Regions from separate parts of the Pedococcus sp. P2_D9 genome, predicted to be linked through region 2. Evidence: predicted binding sites of a transcription regulator. Region 2 holds the regulator's gene; the other holds the start of a gene.
The links. Region 2 encodes Rex, which represses fermentation and respiration genes when NADH is low (regulators of the CRP and FNR family bind a similar motif). Its sites were predicted from a motif close to CTTGTGAANNNNTTCACAAG; they were not measured.

Region 1 (8,196 bases), on a different contig from region 2:
ACATCTGCGCGATGCTGCTGGCCCAGCCTCGGGTGCTGTTCCCGGCTGCCGGCGCAATCATTTTCGGAGGCGGGGCCAAGACGGTGGGGGCGCTGTCGGCGGCCGCGGCGGTGGGTGGGATCGTCGCCATGTTCTTCTCCGGCCGGCTCGGACACGTGCGTCGTCAGGGCCTGGCGATCCTGGTGTCGATCGTGGGCTGGGGCTTCGCCATCGCCGGCTTCGGTGCTGCGATGCTGGCGGCCGGCGGGGTGATGTCCAAGGGGGCGGCGCTGTGGCTCGGGCTGGTGGCCATGGCGGTGGCCGGCGCCTCCGACTCGGTGAGCGCGGTGTTCCGGACGACGATCCTGCAGGCCGCCACACCGGACCACCTGCGCGGGCGGCTGCAGGGCGTCTTCATCGTCGTCGTGGCGGGCGGGCCGAGGCTGGGTGAGATGGCGGGTGGCTTCCTCGCCAGCGGGATCGGCGAGGCGATGACCGCAGTCGTGGGTGGGCTCGCCTGTGTGGTCGCCATCGTCGTGCTGGGCCGGATCCAGCCGGGCTTCGTGCGCTACGACGCCCGCCACCCCGTGCCCTAGCGCCTAGCCGTAACCTTCCGCCGCATCTGTCCCCCCGGTGGGGTCCAACTTTCGGCCACTCGCCCGAAACTCCCGGCCCGGGCCGCCCGGTGGGGCCCAACTTTCGGCCACTCGCCCGAAACTCCCGCTGCCGACCGCCTGTGGTGACTAGCCCGGGCCCCCGGGCGCGACCAGGCCCAGCTCGTAGGCGGCTACGACGGCCTGCACCCGGTCGCGGAGCCTGAGCTTCATCAGCACGTTCGACACGTGCGTCTTGACGGTGGCCTCGCCGAGGTAGAGATCTGCGGCGATCTCGGCGTTCGACAGTCCCCTCGCAATCAGGGTCAGCACGTCGCGCTCGCGCTCGGTCAGCGCGTCCAGCGCCGAGGAGCGGACGGTCCGCGGAGTGGGAGCGCCGGCGAACCGCTCGATGACCCGCAACGTCACCGACGGGTCCAGCAGGCCACCGCCGGAAGCGACCGTGCGCACCGCTGCCACCAGCTGCTCGGGCGGCGACACCTTGAGGAGGAACCCGCTGACGCCGGAGCGCAGCGCCCCTTCGACGTACTCGTCCTCGCCGAACGTCGTCAGGATCACGACCCGCGTCTGCGGCCGGGCGGCCATCACCCGGCGAGCCGCCTCGATCCCGTCGAGCCTGGGCATGCGGACGTCCATCAGCACGACGTCGGGAGCCAGCTCGAGCGCGGCGGCTTCGGCGGCCTCACCGTCCCCGATCTCTCCCACGACCTCGATGTCGGGCTCGGCACTCAGCACCATGCGCAGCCCGACACGCACCATCGCCTCGTCGTCCACCAGCAGCACCCGGATGCTCACGACCCCTCCCTCACTGCCACTCCCGCGAGACCGGCAGCCGCACGTCGACCTCGAACCCGCCGCCGGGCACCGGCCCGACGGAGATGCTCCCGCCGAGCATGTCCACCCGCTCGCGCATGCCCACGATGCCGTGGCCGCCGTGGCCGCCGTACGCCCCGTCCGCGGTGCTGGGGTTGTCCCGGTCGGTGACACCGGAGCGCCCCGAGCCGCGCCCGTCGTCGGTCACGGTGAGGCGAACCACGGTGCCGTCGTTGACGACCCGCACGACAGCATGCGCTCCCGGTGCGTGCCGCAGGACGTTGCTGAGCGCCTCCTGGACGATCCGGTATGCCGCGGTGTCGAGCGCCTTGGGCAGCCCGTCGAGCGGGCCACTCACCTCGAGGGACACGTCCAGGCCCGTGGCGCGCACGTCGCCGACCAGGTCCTCGAGCCGGGCCAGCGCAGGGGGAGGGGCTCCGATGGCGGTATCACCCGGCTCGCGGAGGATGCCCACGGTGGCGCGGAGCTCCTCGACCGACTGACGGCCGAGCCGCTCGAGCCCCAGCATCACGTCGCGCTCCACGGGGTGGTCGACCAGCACTGCGTCGAGCTGGCGCCGCAGACCGCCGAGCTGCAGCGTCATGACGCTGACCGAGTGCGCCACCGAGTCGTGGACCTCCCGCGCGATGCGGGCTCGTTCCTCGACCACCGCTGCGCGAGCGCTGGCTTCGCGCTGCGCGTCGAGCTCCGTGGCGAGGGCGATGACCTGGCGGCTGCGCTCGCGCTCCCGCCGCACCAGGGTGCCGACCCACCAGGCCGGCACGAACACAACGGGGAAGAAGACCGTGTCCCAGCCCAGGCCGTTGCGCAGGGCCTCGGTGGTGATGAACACCCCCACAGAGGCGACGGCGGCGATGCGGGACGTGCGCGGGGATGCCGCGAAGCCGGCGTACGCCATGGCCACGAGCGAGGCGATGAGGCCGGCGCCACCCGGGCCGGGGGCGCCGAGCAGGGTGGCGACGGGATAGAAGCAGGCGACCACGACGGCACCGGCAACCGGCCAGCGGACGGCCACCAGGAAGCCGGCGGCGATGACTCCTGACGCGATGGCCAGGACACCGACGTGCGGCCGGAACTGCGGGTCGGACCACGCTTCGACGAGACCGAGCAGGCCCAGGGCGACCGCGGCCACGACGGGCACCACGCGGTGGTCGCGGAGGGCGGCGGCTCGAGACATGGCGAAAACAGTAGGGCGCCCGCCGAGCACGCGTATCCCACTTGAGGAGGAGCGGCAGCGTGTCCAGCTCCGCCTCGAGGGGGAGGCGCAGACGGTCCCCCTCGACGGATCTGCGCTGAGGGGGACCGCCGGGACCGTTGGTGCAGCGCCGAGAGACGGCGACGGCCCACGGGCCACCTCACGAAAAGGACACACCGTGACCACCACGACCCCACGGACCTCGCGCACCACCCGCGACCACACCACCCGCGACCACACCACCCGCGACCGCACCACCCGCGACCACACCACCCGCGACCGCACCACCGCCGACCACACCACCGCCGACCACCCGCGCCGGGCGCCCGGTCGCGCGATGGCGGTCGCCGCCGGGATCGCCCTCGTCGCCGGACCACTGCTGTGGGCGGGTGGCATGTTCACCTCTCCGCCGCAGGAGAGCATGGCCGACGCCGACTACATCTCCTCGCTGACGCGGGACACGACGATGACGCAGATCTCGGCGCTTTTCCTGCACTACGGCAACCTCGTGATCGCCCTCGGCATCCTCGCCGGACCGAGCCTGGTGCGCGGCGCCCGCGGCCTGCGCCTCGCTGTCGCGGGAGCCCTCGCCACCGCCATCGGGTTCGCGAACGTCTCGGGGATGGTCCTCAGCGACTGGTGGAACGCCTCCGCCGGCACGCACCTCAGCTCCGAGCAGGCTGTCGAGGTGTTCCGCGGCTTCAAGACCGGGTCGCTGCTGCCCTTCTGGGACGGCACCGAGCCGCTCAGCCTGGTGGGGCCGCTGCTCCTGCTGGCGGGCCTGGCCCGTGCGGGGGTCCTCGGCTGGTGGACCCTGGGGCTGATCGTCACCGGTGTCGCGGGGCTGATGGTCTTCGGCGCAACGAGCCCGCTCGTCGCCGCAGCCTGTGTGCTCGTCGGGTTCTCGCCGTTCGCCCTCGTGGGACTGCGACTGCTCCAGCGCAGCCGGCTCGCCTGAACCAGAGCAAACCGACCAACCGAGCACCAACAGCAGGTATGCCGCGTGGCTGGCTCAGCCGCGCGGCATACCGCGCGTCCGGCCGGCTCCAGTCAGACGGAGCTGCCCCTGCGCAAGGCGGCGCGGCGGCGTTCGTCGGTCGCGTCCGCCATCGCCCAGCGCACCGTCGACGTCGCCACCCCACCGAGGGGGCGCCCGACCAGCCGCTCGGTCACAGGCAGCCACGGCAGCCGCAACGGCTGCCTGGCCCACCGCGGGAGCATCGCCACGGCGCCCGCTGCCAACGCGGCATACCCGGGTCGGGCGGCCAGCGGCAGCGGTGGGTGGACGAGCAGGAAGCGCGCAGCCTCACGAGCCGCTGCAGTCGACTCGAGCTCGGGTCGGTAGCCCTCGATGGTCGCGCGCAGCCCAGCCACGGTCGTCGGCGGGTCGACCACCCCGAGCGCGCTGGCGACGATGCCGCCCTGCTGCACGTAGAGGTCGGCCTCGGCGGCGCTCAGCGGCGCCACGGCGTAGCGCTGGTAGGCGGTGAGGAAGCTGTCGGCCTCGGTCGCGTGCACCCACTTCAGCAGGTGCGGGTCGCCGGCCGAATAGGGGCGACCGTCGGCCGCCTTGCCGCGCACCCGGTCGTGGATCGACCGGACCCGGGCGATCTGTTCCTCTGCGTGGTCGATGGTGCCGAAGGTCGTCGTGGCCAGGAACTCGCTGGTCCGCTGCAGCCGTCCCCACGGGTCGCCCTTGTAGCCCGAGTGCCCGGCGACGCCCGCCATGGCGAGCGGGTGCAGCGACTGCAGCAGGAGCGCCCGGATGCCGCCCGGGAACATCGCGGCGTCGGCGTGCACCCGCCAGATCGGGTCCTCCGGCGTGAACCAGCGCGGTCCCTCGGCTCCCCAGATTCGCTCGGCCTTGGCCTGGGCGTCACTGCCGGCGACCCTGGAGCGCAGCGCGTGGGCGAGCTGGCGCCGAGCCCCGTCGGCCATCGGCGCCAGCAGCGTCATCGCGATCGTCCGTTCCGGCGGCGGGGGAGCTGCTTGAGGCGTGCGGCCGGGGTGGGGAGGTCCGCCGGGGGGACGCGCTTGGACAGGTCGCTGTTGGCGATCAGCTCGGCCAGCGGGGTGGTGGAGGTGGGGTGGGCAGCGATGGGGTCATCGGCTGAGAAGACCACCCACACCGGTTCGCTGTGGTCCGCCCGCGGGTCGAACGTCTTGAGCACGGTGCCCTCACGCACTGTCGCCGCGTGCTCGATCGCCCGGCGCCTGGCCCGTTGCCGGTCCAGTGCCGTCTGGGCGGCTTTCATCGCCGGCTCCTTGGCCTGCTGGGCCAGCACGACCACGTGGGGGCCGTACTTCACGCCCCACTTCACGAGGTTGCCGACGGCCTTGCCTTTGCTGGGCATGCTGCCTCCCTGACGTCTGGTCCGGCCTTCACCCTAATCTCGGGCCCCTGGTCCCGTGTCATGGGAGACGTACGGCGCGTGGACACTGTTCCCATGGACACTGCTCGCACCGACTACAGCGGCGAAGGAATCTCCGAGGCCGACATCGCGCCCACGCCGTGGCAACAGGCCAGGCGCTGGGTCGACGAGGCGGTGGCGCGCTCGCAGGTCCAGGCCGACGTTCCCGAGCCGTACGCCCTCTCGGTCGCCACCGTCGACGCCGAGGGACGCCCCAACGTGCGGACCGTGTTGATGCGGTTCTTCGACGAGCGCGGCCCGGGGTTCGTCACCGGGACCGAGTCCACGAAGGGACTCGAGATCGCCGCCACCGGCGGGATCGCCGCGGCGCTGACCTGGCCGGCGATGTTCCGGGCGATCCGGTTCCGAGGCGTGGCCGAGCAGGTCTCCCGCGACGAGGTTGCCGGCTACTTCGGGTCACGGCCGTGGGCCTCCCGCATCTCCGCGTGGGCCTCGCGACAGTCCCAGCCGATCGAGGGTCGCGCCGGCCTCGAGCAGGCCTACGACAGGTATGCCGCGCAGTTCCCCGATCGAGGGAACGCGGACGACGTGCCCGTGCCCGAGTTCTGGGGCGGCTACCGCGTGCTCTGCGACGAGGTCGAGTTCTGGGGTGGCCGGCGCAACCGGCTGCACGACCGGCTGGTCTTCAGCAGGGTGGGAAAGGGTTCGCTGGACGACGCGGCCGCGTGGGCGCTGTCCCGCCGCCAGCCCTGACGCCCGCCGAACTCCGGGGGTTTGAGGCGGTCAGGTCGGGTGGGCCTCGGTCTGCACCTCGGTGTCGCCGTGTCCGGAGTTGGCGCCCTCGCTGGGCTCTCGCTCCTTGCGCCGCAACAGGAACGACGCCAGCGCCAGCAGGATGATCGTGCCCGTCAGCAGCCCCATGAGCCGCAGCGTGTCGGCGAACTCGGGCTTGCCCAGCAGGTCCGGCGCCTTGACCGACAGCACCACGATCTCCTTGATGGAGGCGATGATCCCGACGAGGAGGAAGGGCTCGGCCACGAGCTCGCGCCGGGACAGGGTGGTTCGCACGGCGAAGAGCAGCTCGACGACGATGAAGACGAGGAGCAGCAGGTCGAGGATGTCGGCGGCCACTTCCACGACCCCGCCGCTGCCGAGGTCCCCGAACGTCAGCACGGTCTTGCCGATCACGACGGCGGCGATGGCGAACAGGACCACAGCCACCGCGAGGTAGATGACGTTCTCGACCCGCTCGATGGTCCGTTCGATCAAGTCCGTCATGACCGACATCCTGACCGACCTGCGGTGATCCGTCACCCGTCCGTCACTCGCGGTGCTACCGGTCCGTATGCCGGGATGGCCATTGCCGGATCCCGGGTCGCCGTCACACTTGTGAACTGAATCACACGCGCGCGCCAAAGATGCCGTTCGCGCGGTCCCATCCCCGACCGCCGAATCCCCTCAGGAGCCTCATGGCGCCCGCCAGCCACCCCGCGATCCACCCCGTCGTCGCCGACGTCACCGCCCGGGTGACCGACCGCAGCCGTGCCAGCCGCACGGCATACCTGCAACGCCTCTCCCGGGCCGCGTCCGAGCTGAGCCTGCGCCCGGCACGCACCGACCTCGGTTGCTCCAACCTCGCCCACGCGGTCGCCGCGTGCGGCGGCAGCGACCGGACCACCATGGCTGCCGACACGGGCGTCAGCCTCGGCATCATCACGTCCTACAACGACATGCTCTCGGCGCACGCGCCGTTCGAGCACTACCCCGCCGCCATGAAGCAGACCGCCCGCGAGGTCGGGGCCGTGGCCCGCGTCGCCGGCGGGGTGCCCGCGATGTGTGACGGCATCACCCAGGGCCGCGCGGGCATGGAGCTCAGCCTCTTCAGCCGCGACGTCATCGCGATGTCGGCCGCCATCGCGCTCAGCCACGACGTCTTCGACGGCGTCCTCATGCTCGGCGTCTGCGACAAGATCGTCCCCGGGCTCGTGGCCGGCGCCCTGTCGTTCGGGCACCTGCCGACCGCCCTCGTGCCGGCAGGACCGATGGCGTCGGGCCGCTCCAACGCGGACAAGTCCGAGACCCGCAAGGCCTTCGCCGCCGGCGAGGTCGGGCGCGACGAGCTGCTCGCGAGCGAGGTGGCGTCCTACCACTCGCCGGGCACCTGCACCTTCTACGGCACCGCGAACTCCAACCAGATGCTCATGGACGTCATGGGCCTGCACCTGCCCGGGGCGGCGTTCGTCCACCCCGACGACCCGTTGCGCGAGGCGCTCACCGCGGCGACGACGGCCCGGGTCGCCGAGATCGCCGCGTCCGACGCGCCGTACGGCATCGGCCAGGTCGTGGACGAGAAGACGGTCGTCAACGGGGTCGTCGCCCTCCTGGCGACCGGCGGCTCGACCAACCACACGATGCACCTCATCTCGATGGCAGCCGCCGCGGGGATCGACCTGACGTGGGAGGACTTCGACGACCTGTCGGCCGCGGTTCCGTCCATCGCCCGGATCTACCCCAACGGGCCCGCCGACGTGAACCACTTCCATGCAGCCGGCGGCACGCCGTTCCTCGTGGGCACCCTGCTCGACCACGGCCTGCTCCACGAGGACGTGCTCACCGTGGCAGGGCCCGGGCTGCGGCGCTACACCCAGCGGCCGGTGTTGATCGGTGGTCAGCTCGGGTTCGTCGACGCGGCAACGGAATCCGGCGACCGGGACGTCCTGCGCCCGGCCAACGACCCGTTCACCGTCGACGGCGGGCTCCGTGTCCTCGGAGGCAGCCTGGGCCACGCGGTCATCAAGGTGTCGGCCGTTGCGGAGGAGCACCGGGTCATCGAGGCGCCGGCGCGCGTCTTCACCGACCAGGTCGGCTTCCTCCAGGCCTTCTCCCGGCGCGAGCTCGACCGCGACGTCATCGTCGTGATCCGCGAGCAGGGCCCCAGTGCCAACGGCATGCCCGAGCTGCACGCCCTGACCCCTTCGCTCGGAGTCCTCCAAAAGCGTGGGTATGCCGTGGCCCTGGTCACCGACGGCCGCATGAGTGGGGCGTCGGGAGCCATCCCGGCGGCCATCCACGTGACCCCCGAGTCGGTGCATGCCGGGCCGATCTCCAAGATCCAGGACGGCGACGTCATCAGGGTCGACTCGCTCACCGGCCGGTTGGACGTCCTCGTCGACGAGGACGAGTTCGCCGCCCGGGTCCCGTC
Region 2 (8,196 bases):
CGTCGGCGCCGGAGCCGACCGCGTCCTTGGACGTCGGCACGCCGAAGAGCATGAGCCCGCCCAGCCCCGCGTCCGCGGCCTCGCGGGCGGCGATGACCAGCGAGTCCACCGTGTGCTGGACCACGCCGGGCATCGCCGAGATCGGCTGCGGCTCGTCGATGCCCTCGCGGACGAAGACGGGCAACACCAGCTCGGCCGGGTCCAGCCTCGTCTCGGCGACGAGCCGGCGCATGGCCACCGACTGCCGCAGCCGACGGGGCCGGATCACCGGCCCCACCGGCTGCGAGTGGTCAGTCATGCGGGACGGCTACTTCGCCCGGCGGCGTGACGCCGACTTCTTGGCGCTGGGACGCACCACGGGCTCGCCCGCCTCCGCGGCAGCGGTTGCCAGCCCCAAGCCGTAGTCGGCCAGCGCGTCGACGAGCGAGTCGGACGACGCCTCGGGCGCGAGGACGTCGACCCGCAGGCCGTGCTCCTCGGCCGTCTTGGCCGTGGCCGGACCGATGCACGCGATGACCGTTGACGGGTGCGGCTTGCCGGCGATGCCGACCAGGTTGCGCACCGTCGAGGACGACGTGAACACCGCTGCGTCGAACTGCCCACCCTTGATGGCCTCACGGATGTGGGCGGCCGGCGGAGCTGCGCGCACCGTGCGGTATGCCGTGACGTCGTCCACCTCCCAGCCCATCTCCTGGAGGCCGGCGACGAGGGTGTCGGTGGCGATGTCGGCGCGCGGCAGGAAGACCCGGTTGATGGGGTCGAGCACCTCGTCGAACGGCGGCCACTCCTCGAGCAGCCCGTTGGCGGACATCTCGCCGGACGGCACGAGGTCGGGCACGATGCCCCACTCGCGCAGCGCGGCGGCGGTCACACCACCGACCGCAGCGATCTTGAGCCCGGCGAAGGCCCGCGCGTCGAGCCCGAACTCCTCGAACTTCTCCCGCACGGCCTTCACGGCGTTGACCGAGGTGAACCCGATCCACTCGTAGCGACCGGTGACCAGGCCCTTGACCGCACGCTCCATCTGCTGGGGCGTGCGCGGCGGCTCGACCGAGATCGTGGGAACGACCTCGGCGGTCGCACCGAAGGACTCGAGCCGGGCGATGGTCGAGCCGGACTGCTCCTTGGTGCGGGGCACCAGGACGTTCCAGCCGAACAGCGGCTTGGTCTCGAACCAGGACAGGTTCTCGCGGAGAGCCACGGTCGTGCCGACCACCGCGAGGGCGGGGAACTCCAGGGTCTTCATGACCTTGGCGACCTCACCCAGGGTGGTGACGCGGGTGGCCTGGCGGATCGTCGTGCCGCGCTCGGTGAGGGCCACCGGGCTGTCGGCCGACCGACCCGCCCCCAGCAGCTTGCCCAGCGCGACACCGAGGTCCTCGGGCTGGCCGAGCAGGACCACGGTGACCGAGTCGGCCACCGAGGCAGACCAGTCGACGTGCCGGTCGTTGGCGGAGATCACGTGCACGGCCGGCGAGCTGCTCGACGTCAGCGGGATGCCCGCGTAGGCCGGGACGGCCGAGACCGCGCTGACCCCGGGCACGATGTCGAAGCCGATGCCGGCCTTCTGGCAGGCGAGGGCTTCCTCCGCGAGGCCGTTGAAGGTGCCCGGGTCGCCGTCCATGAGCCGGACGACCAAGCCGCCGGTGGCGGACTTGGCGGCCTTGACGACGAGCTTGGCCCTCATGGCGTGGGTCAGTGGCTGCCCGTGCTCGCCGTGGCCGGCGTCGATGATCTCGACGTCCGCACGGCAGTAGCGGGCAACGACGTCCTCACGAGCCACCTGGTCGATGACGACCACGTCGGCTGCGGCGAGGAACTCCAGGGACCGCACGGTCATGAGTCCGGAGTCGCCGGGGCCGGCGCCGACGAAGGCGACGCGTCCCGGGACCCGGCTCTGACGAGGGGTCTGGTGGGTGGTGGGCTGGGTCGAGCGCGTGGGGCTCACAGTGCACGCTCCGTGCTGTCGTGTTCTGGGTGGCGGTCGGGGGCGGCGAGCGGAGCTGGTCCGTTCGCCTCGGCTGGGTCTGGTGTCAGGCCGTCGGTGGCGGCGCTCGAGGGACCCGTGCCGGGCGGCACCGGTCGGGCAGGGGGGCGGTCCTCGGGTCCCTGCAACAGGTCGGCGCCGTCCTCGAGCAGCACGGCGGCGAGCCGGCGGCCGAGGGCCTCGCCGTCGTCGACGCCGCCCACGAGGGACCGGCGCAGGTCGAACGACCCGTCGACGGCACCGACGAAGGCACGCAGGGACAGCTCGAGCCCGTCCTCACCCTCGACGATCTCGGCCAGCGCTCCGACCGGTGCCGAGCAGCCGGCCTCGAGGGCCGCGAGGACAGCACGCTCGGCCGTCACGCACGCGCGGGTGTCGGGGTCGTCGAGGACCTCCAGCGCGGCGCGGGTGATGTCGTCGTCGGCCCGGCACTCCACGGCGAGTGCACCCTGGCCGGGGGCGGGCAGCATCTGGAGGGGGTCGATCGCCTCGGCGACCTCATCGAGCCGCCCGAGCCTGGCCAGACCCGCGCGAGCCAGCACGACGGCGTCGAGGGCGCCGTCCCTGACCAGCCCGATGCGGGTGTCGACGTTGCCGCGGATGTCCTTGAACGACAGCCCGAGCCCGAGGGCCGCGAGCTGGGCCACGCGCCGCGGCGAGCCGGTGCCGACGACCGCGCCCTCGCCGAGCTCACCGAGGGTGCGACCGCCCGAGGAGACCAGCACGTCGCGCGGGTCCTCACGGACCGGGAGGGCTGCCACGACCAGACCGGGCTCGGGCGTGGTCGGCAGGTCCTTGAGCGAGTGCACAGCGAGGTCGACCTCACCCGCGAGCAGGGCGCGGCGAAGGGCGGCCGCGAACACCCCGGTCCCGCCGATCGAGGCGAGCGAGGCGGTCGACGTGTCTCCCTCGGTGACGATCTCCACGAGCTCGACCGCATGACCCCGGGCGCGCAGCAGGTCGGCCACCCCGGTGGACTGGGTCGTGGCCAGGGGGCTGCGTCGGGTGCCCAGACGCAAGGCGAGGGGTGCGGCGGCAGGTGCGCTCACGGCATACCTCCACGCTCTGGCGGGGGCACGGACGCGGTGACGGCTTCGCCGGGACGCAGGTCGAACAGCTCACGCAGGGCCTGCGCGTAGTCGGCGCCCTCACCGCCCACGGCGCGTTCCTTCATGCGGACGGTCGGGGTGTGCAGCAGCTTCTCGACGATGCGGTGGACGGCGAGCTGGACCTCTGCCCGGGCGACGTCGTCGAGGTCGGGGAGCCGCTGGTCGAGCCGGTTGAGCTCGCCCGCGACGACGTCGGCGGCGTGGGACCGCAGCGCCGCGACGGTCGGTGCGACGGTCTCCGCCGCCCGCGAGGTGAGGTATGCCGCGACCTCACCGATGACGAGGTCCGCCACCTCGCGCACCTGGGGCGGGGTCTGGCCTCCGGAGAGCTCCTCCCCCAGCGCACCCAGCCCGGCGAGGGTGACCCCACTCAGGGAGGCGACCTCGGGGGCGACGTCGTGGGGAAGGGCGAGGTCGATGTAGGCCTGCGGGCGCCCGGCGCGGGCCACCTGGGCATCGCCGGCGGTGGCGAGGTCGACGACCACGCCGGTCGACCCGGTGCAGGAGATGACGACGTCGGCGCCGGCCAGGGCAGCCGCGAGGTCGTCGAGGGGGCGAGCGGTGCCGCCGGTGCGCTCGGCGAGCCGAAGTGCCTTGGCCAGCGTCCGGTTGACGATCGTGAGGCCAGCGGCGCCGCGGCGCGAGACGGTCGTGGCGGCCAGCGAGCTCATGCCTCCGGCGCCCACGACGAGGACCTTGAGCCCGGCCAGGGACCCGAGCTCGCGTTCCGCGCGGGCCAGGCCGGCCTCGACCAGGGAGACGCTCACGGCGTCGATCCCGGTCTCGGTGTGGGCGCGCTTGCCGACGCGCAGGGCCTGCTGGAAGAGGGTGTTGAGGGCGGGGCCGGCGTGGCCGTACTTCTGCGACTCGCGCAGGGCGGTGCGCATCTGGCCGAGGATCTGGGCCTCACCGACGGCCATCGAGTCCAGGCCACAGGCGACCGTGAACGCGTGCGCGATCGCGCGGTCCTCGTAGTGCACGTAGAGGTGCTCGCGCAGCTCGTCGCGACCCACGCCGGTGACCTCGGTGAGTGCGTCCGAGATGTCGGTGACCGCGCCGTGGAAGGTCATCGACTCGGCATAGACCTCGGTGCGGTTGCACGTGGACACGACGATCGCCTCGGAGAGGTTCTCGCGGCCGGTGAGGCCGGCGGAGAGCGCGCGGCGGCGGTCGGCGTCGAGCGACATGGCCTCGAGGAGGGGCAGCGGCGCGGTGTGGTGGGACAGGCCCAGGATGACCAGGCTCATCGGCCGACCGCCTGGGCCACGTGGTCGAGCGAGCCGGCGGAGACCTGGTCGAGCGCGCCCTCGGCGGCCAGCGCCCTGCGCTGCTCGTGGAAGGCCAGGATCTGCAGCTCGGTCGACAGGTCGACCTTGCGGACGTCGACGTCGTCGGGCACGACGAGCACGCACGGGGCGAAGTTGAGGATCGAGCGCACCCCGACCGCCACGAGCTGGTCGGCCACGTCCTGCGCCGACGCGGCCGGCGTCGCGATCACGCCGATGGCCAAGCCCTGGTCGGCCACCAGCGACGCGAGGGCGCCCATCGGCTGCACGGTGATCCCGGCGATCTCCTGCCCCAGCAGGGCGGAGTCCTGGTCGAGCAGGGCGACGACGCGGAACCCGCGCGTGGCGAAGCCACTGTAGGCCGCGAGCGCGTGGCCCAGGTTTCCCATCCCGATGATGGCGACCGGCCAGTCCTGGGTGAGGCCGAGCTCGCGGGAGATCTGGTAGGCGAGGTGGTCGACCTCGTAGCCGACCCCGCGCACGCCGTAGGACCCGAGGTGGGACAGGTCCTTGCGGAGCTTGGCACTGCGGACGCCCGCGGCGGAGGCCAGCTCCTCGGAGGACACCGACGTGATCCCGCGCTCCGCGAAGCCGGTCAGGGCTCGGAGGTACTCGGGTAGCCGTGCGACCGTGGCGTCGGGAATACCCCGACGGGCGCTCGGGTCGGCAGACACAGTCTCTTCCGGCTCCTTCTCATCACGGGCAGTCCGCGCCTGGCTGGAGCGGATGGGAGCCCGGCCAGATTACGCTTTTGTGAACGGATGCACAAAGTCACAAGCGTCCGTCCCAGGACCCGCGTGATCCACGTCACTTCGTGCTCGTGAGCGCGCTCCTCAGCCGGGTCTCGTCGACCCGCCAGTAGTCGTGCTGGCCCCCGTCCACGAACGTGACGGGGATCTGCTCCCAGTACTGCTCCCTGAGTGCCGGGTCGTCCTCGATCGACAGCTCCACCCAACCCACCCCGAGGTCGGCGGCCACGCGCTCGATGACGGCCCGCGCCTCATCGCACAGGTGGCACCCCGGTTTGCTGACCAGGGTGATGCGCACCTCGGCGGGCGTGGGGGTTGCGGACACACCCCGAGCGTATGCCGCGTGGGCGCCACGGCCGCTGCCCGCCGCCGCTCGCGGTAGCGGGCGCCTCACCCGCCCCACGGGGCTCGCTGGACACCGCGGCATACCGAGATGTGTCGCAGGTCTCCTGACAATCTGGCAGATATCGGGGAAACTGTCCGATCAAGGAGGCCCCGATCCGGATTCGTGCACCACGCAGCGCCGCGAGACGACTCGCGGTCCCTCGTGCTGCCCACTGGGCCGGAGACCAGGGTCCGCTCTGGGCAACGAGCCGCCCGGCCTTCGGTTACGCCACGGTGGGCGACCACGGCATCGGAGCGGCCACGGCGGACTTCCTCGGCACCCTGCGAGTGCTGCTGAGCCTCGCCGGCGAGGCCGGCACGGCCGGCACCCTGTCGGGAGGTGGCCACGAAGGTTCAGGCGGCGGTTCGGCTGCGCGCGCCGGCTTCGGGCCGGGTGAGGCGCCCCAGGACTTCGAACGCATCTCCGCGCTGGTCGAGCTGGCCCAGCGTGGCGACGCCGAGGCGTTCGGGATGCTCTACGAACGCTACGTCGACGTCGTCTACCGCTATGTCTACGTGCGGGTGGGAGGCAAGCAGCTGGCCGAGGACATCACCTCGGAGACCTTCCTGCGTGCACTGCGCCGGATGGACTCCTTCTCCTGGCAGGGCCGCGACATCGCGGCCTGGTTCATCACCATCGCGCGGAACCTGATCACCGACAACGCCAAGTCGGCTCGCTTCCGCATGGAGGTCACCACCGCCGACATGCTCGACGCCGACCGTCGCGTGGACGCCCCCGACCAGGAGGTGCTGGACCGGCTGCGCGACCAGCGCCTGCTCGCCGCCGTCAAGGGTCTCAAGCCCGAGCAGGCCGAGTGCGTGGTGCTCCGGTTCCTGCAGGGACTGACCCTCGCGGAGACCGCCAAGGTCCTCGGCAAGTCCGAGGGCGCAGTGAAGCAGCTCCAGCTGCGCGCCGTGCGCGCCCTGCACCGGGAGCTCGCTGATGTCGACATCTGAGACCCGCAGGTTTCGCTACGTGGCGACGCGTAACTTCCGGCATCGCACCTCGTTCTCAGCACGACACACGTTCGGTGACAACACGCTCACCGACCACATGACCGGGGACATCATGACCGGGGACACCGCAGGGCTGGGGAGGGAGAAGCCGACATGCCAGTACTGAACCGTTCGGCAGACCGTTTCCAGCGCGCCCTCGAAGGCGAGCGGATCACCGATGCGCACCTCGTCGAGCTCGTCGAGACCAGCCGCCACCTCGTGGACCTCGTCCCGACCATCCCGGCTCCGGACACCGTCTTCGTCACGACCCTGCGCGAGCGGCTGATGGCCGAGGCCGCACGGATGCCCGCGCCCAGCCCGGTCGCCGCCAAGGCCGCGGCCTCCCGTCGTGCCGCCTCCCGCAACACCCCCGTCGTGGTCCTGGTGGGTCGTGGCCTCCCCCGCCTGGTCGCCGGCGCCGCCGCCTCGGCGCTGCTCGTCGGCGGCATCGTGGGCGCGGTCTCCCGCAGCGCGGTGCCCGGTGACGCGCTGTACCCCGTGAAGAGCTGGCTGGACGGCGTGGCCGTCCGGCTCGCCGACAACGACTTCGACCGCGGCCGGACCTACCTGTCCCAGGCCCAGGGACACATCTCCGATGCCCGTCAGCTGGCCGAGGCCGACCGCGAGGACCCCACGGACGTCGACGTCGCGCTCGAGGGGGCCATCGACACCGTGCGCAAGGGGCGGCAGGCGCTCGACACCTCGTATGCCGCGACCGGCAACCCCCAGTCCCTGCTCGCCATGCGCGACTTCACCGAGCGGGCCCTCCCCCAGATCGACGCCCTGAAGGCCGAGGTGCCCGCCCCATCGCTGCTGACGCTCGGGCGGCTCGAGGCCCTGCTGCGCGACACGCAGGAGAGCACCTCGCGACGGATCGCTGCCTGCGGCAGCTCCTGCAGCGCGGATCTCGCGTCGACGGTCGGCCCGGGTTCGCTGCCCGGCGCCACGACCACCTCGGGTCCCTCCGCGTCACCGACCAGCGGCGCGTCCGGTGGCATCACCGTGCCCAGCACCGCCGTGACGGCACCGGCGGGCGGCGTGCTGCCCGGCGGCTCGAGCGGCTCCGGAGCGGTCGTCGGAGGCGGTGGCGGCAGCGCCAGCCTGTCGACGGGCGGCGCGAGCGTGCGCCTGCCGACCGTCAGCGCTTCGGTGCCGGGAGTGCCCTCCGCCAGCGCCACCGTGCCGCTGCCCTCGGCGTCACTCGGCACCGGAGGCGGCAGTGTCGCGGTCCCGAGCAGCACCCTCGGCCCGGTCACGCTGCCCGGCGTGACTGTCACCCTGCCCTGAGTCACGCTTCCCTGAGTCACGCTGCCCTCAGTCACGCTGCCCTGATCCAGCCCCGTGGGCCAGGCCCCGTCAGAAGAAGACGGAACGGCGCTGCATGAGCAGGGAGTAGAGCGTCTGCTGGATGGTCTCGCGCACCTGGTCGGTGAGGTCGAAGACGAGCATGGGGTCGTCGGCGGCGTTCGGCCCCAGGTCTGCGGTCTCCACGGGTGCGCCGAACTCGATGATCCACTTGCTGGGCAACGGGATCAGCCCGAGCGGGCCGAGCAAGGGCCAGGTGGGCGTGATCGGCGCGTAGGGCGCCCCCAGCAGCCGCGCAACGGTCTTCATGTTGCCGATGATCGGGTAGATCTCCTCGGCGCCGACGATCGAGCACGGGATGATGGGCGCGCCCGTCTTGA

Region 1: the regulator Rex is predicted to act here: its motif matches at 6,381-6,400, upstream of edd (phosphogluconate dehydratase).

Annotation. Positions count from the first base shown of each region.
Region 1 covers NZ_JBFUEI010000008.1:77,910-86,105, reverse strand. Annotated here, with positions in the region: gene AC1DXJ_RS13675 (MFS transporter) at 1-575, shown strand, start outside; gene AC1DXJ_RS13670 (response regulator) at 723-1,388, opposite strand; gene AC1DXJ_RS13665 (sensor histidine kinase) at 1,399-2,604, opposite strand; gene AC1DXJ_RS13660 (hypothetical protein) at 2,801-3,580, shown strand; gene AC1DXJ_RS13655 (oxygenase MpaB family protein) at 3,673-4,578, opposite strand; gene AC1DXJ_RS13650 (hypothetical protein) at 4,575-4,976, opposite strand; gene pdxH (pyridoxamine 5'-phosphate oxidase) at 5,070-5,747, shown strand; gene AC1DXJ_RS13640 (phosphate-starvation-inducible PsiE family protein) at 5,778-6,272, opposite strand; gene edd (phosphogluconate dehydratase) at 6,464-8,196, shown strand, end outside.
Region 2 covers NZ_JBFUEI010000002.1:380,788-388,983, forward strand. Annotated here, with positions in the region: gene hemB (porphobilinogen synthase) at 1-298, opposite strand, end outside; gene AC1DXJ_RS04615 (bifunctional uroporphyrinogen-III C-methyltransferase/uroporphyrinogen-III synthase) at 308-1,948, opposite strand; gene hemC (hydroxymethylbilane synthase) at 1,945-3,036, opposite strand; gene AC1DXJ_RS04625 (glutamyl-tRNA reductase) at 3,033-4,343, opposite strand; gene AC1DXJ_RS04630 (redox-sensing transcriptional repressor Rex) at 4,340-5,056, opposite strand; gene AC1DXJ_RS04635 (glutaredoxin family protein) at 5,190-5,456, opposite strand; gene AC1DXJ_RS04640 (sigma-70 family RNA polymerase sigma factor) at 5,750-6,472, shown strand; gene AC1DXJ_RS04645 (DUF5667 domain-containing protein) at 6,626-7,798, shown strand; gene AC1DXJ_RS04650 (lysophospholipid acyltransferase family protein) at 7,868-8,196, opposite strand, start outside.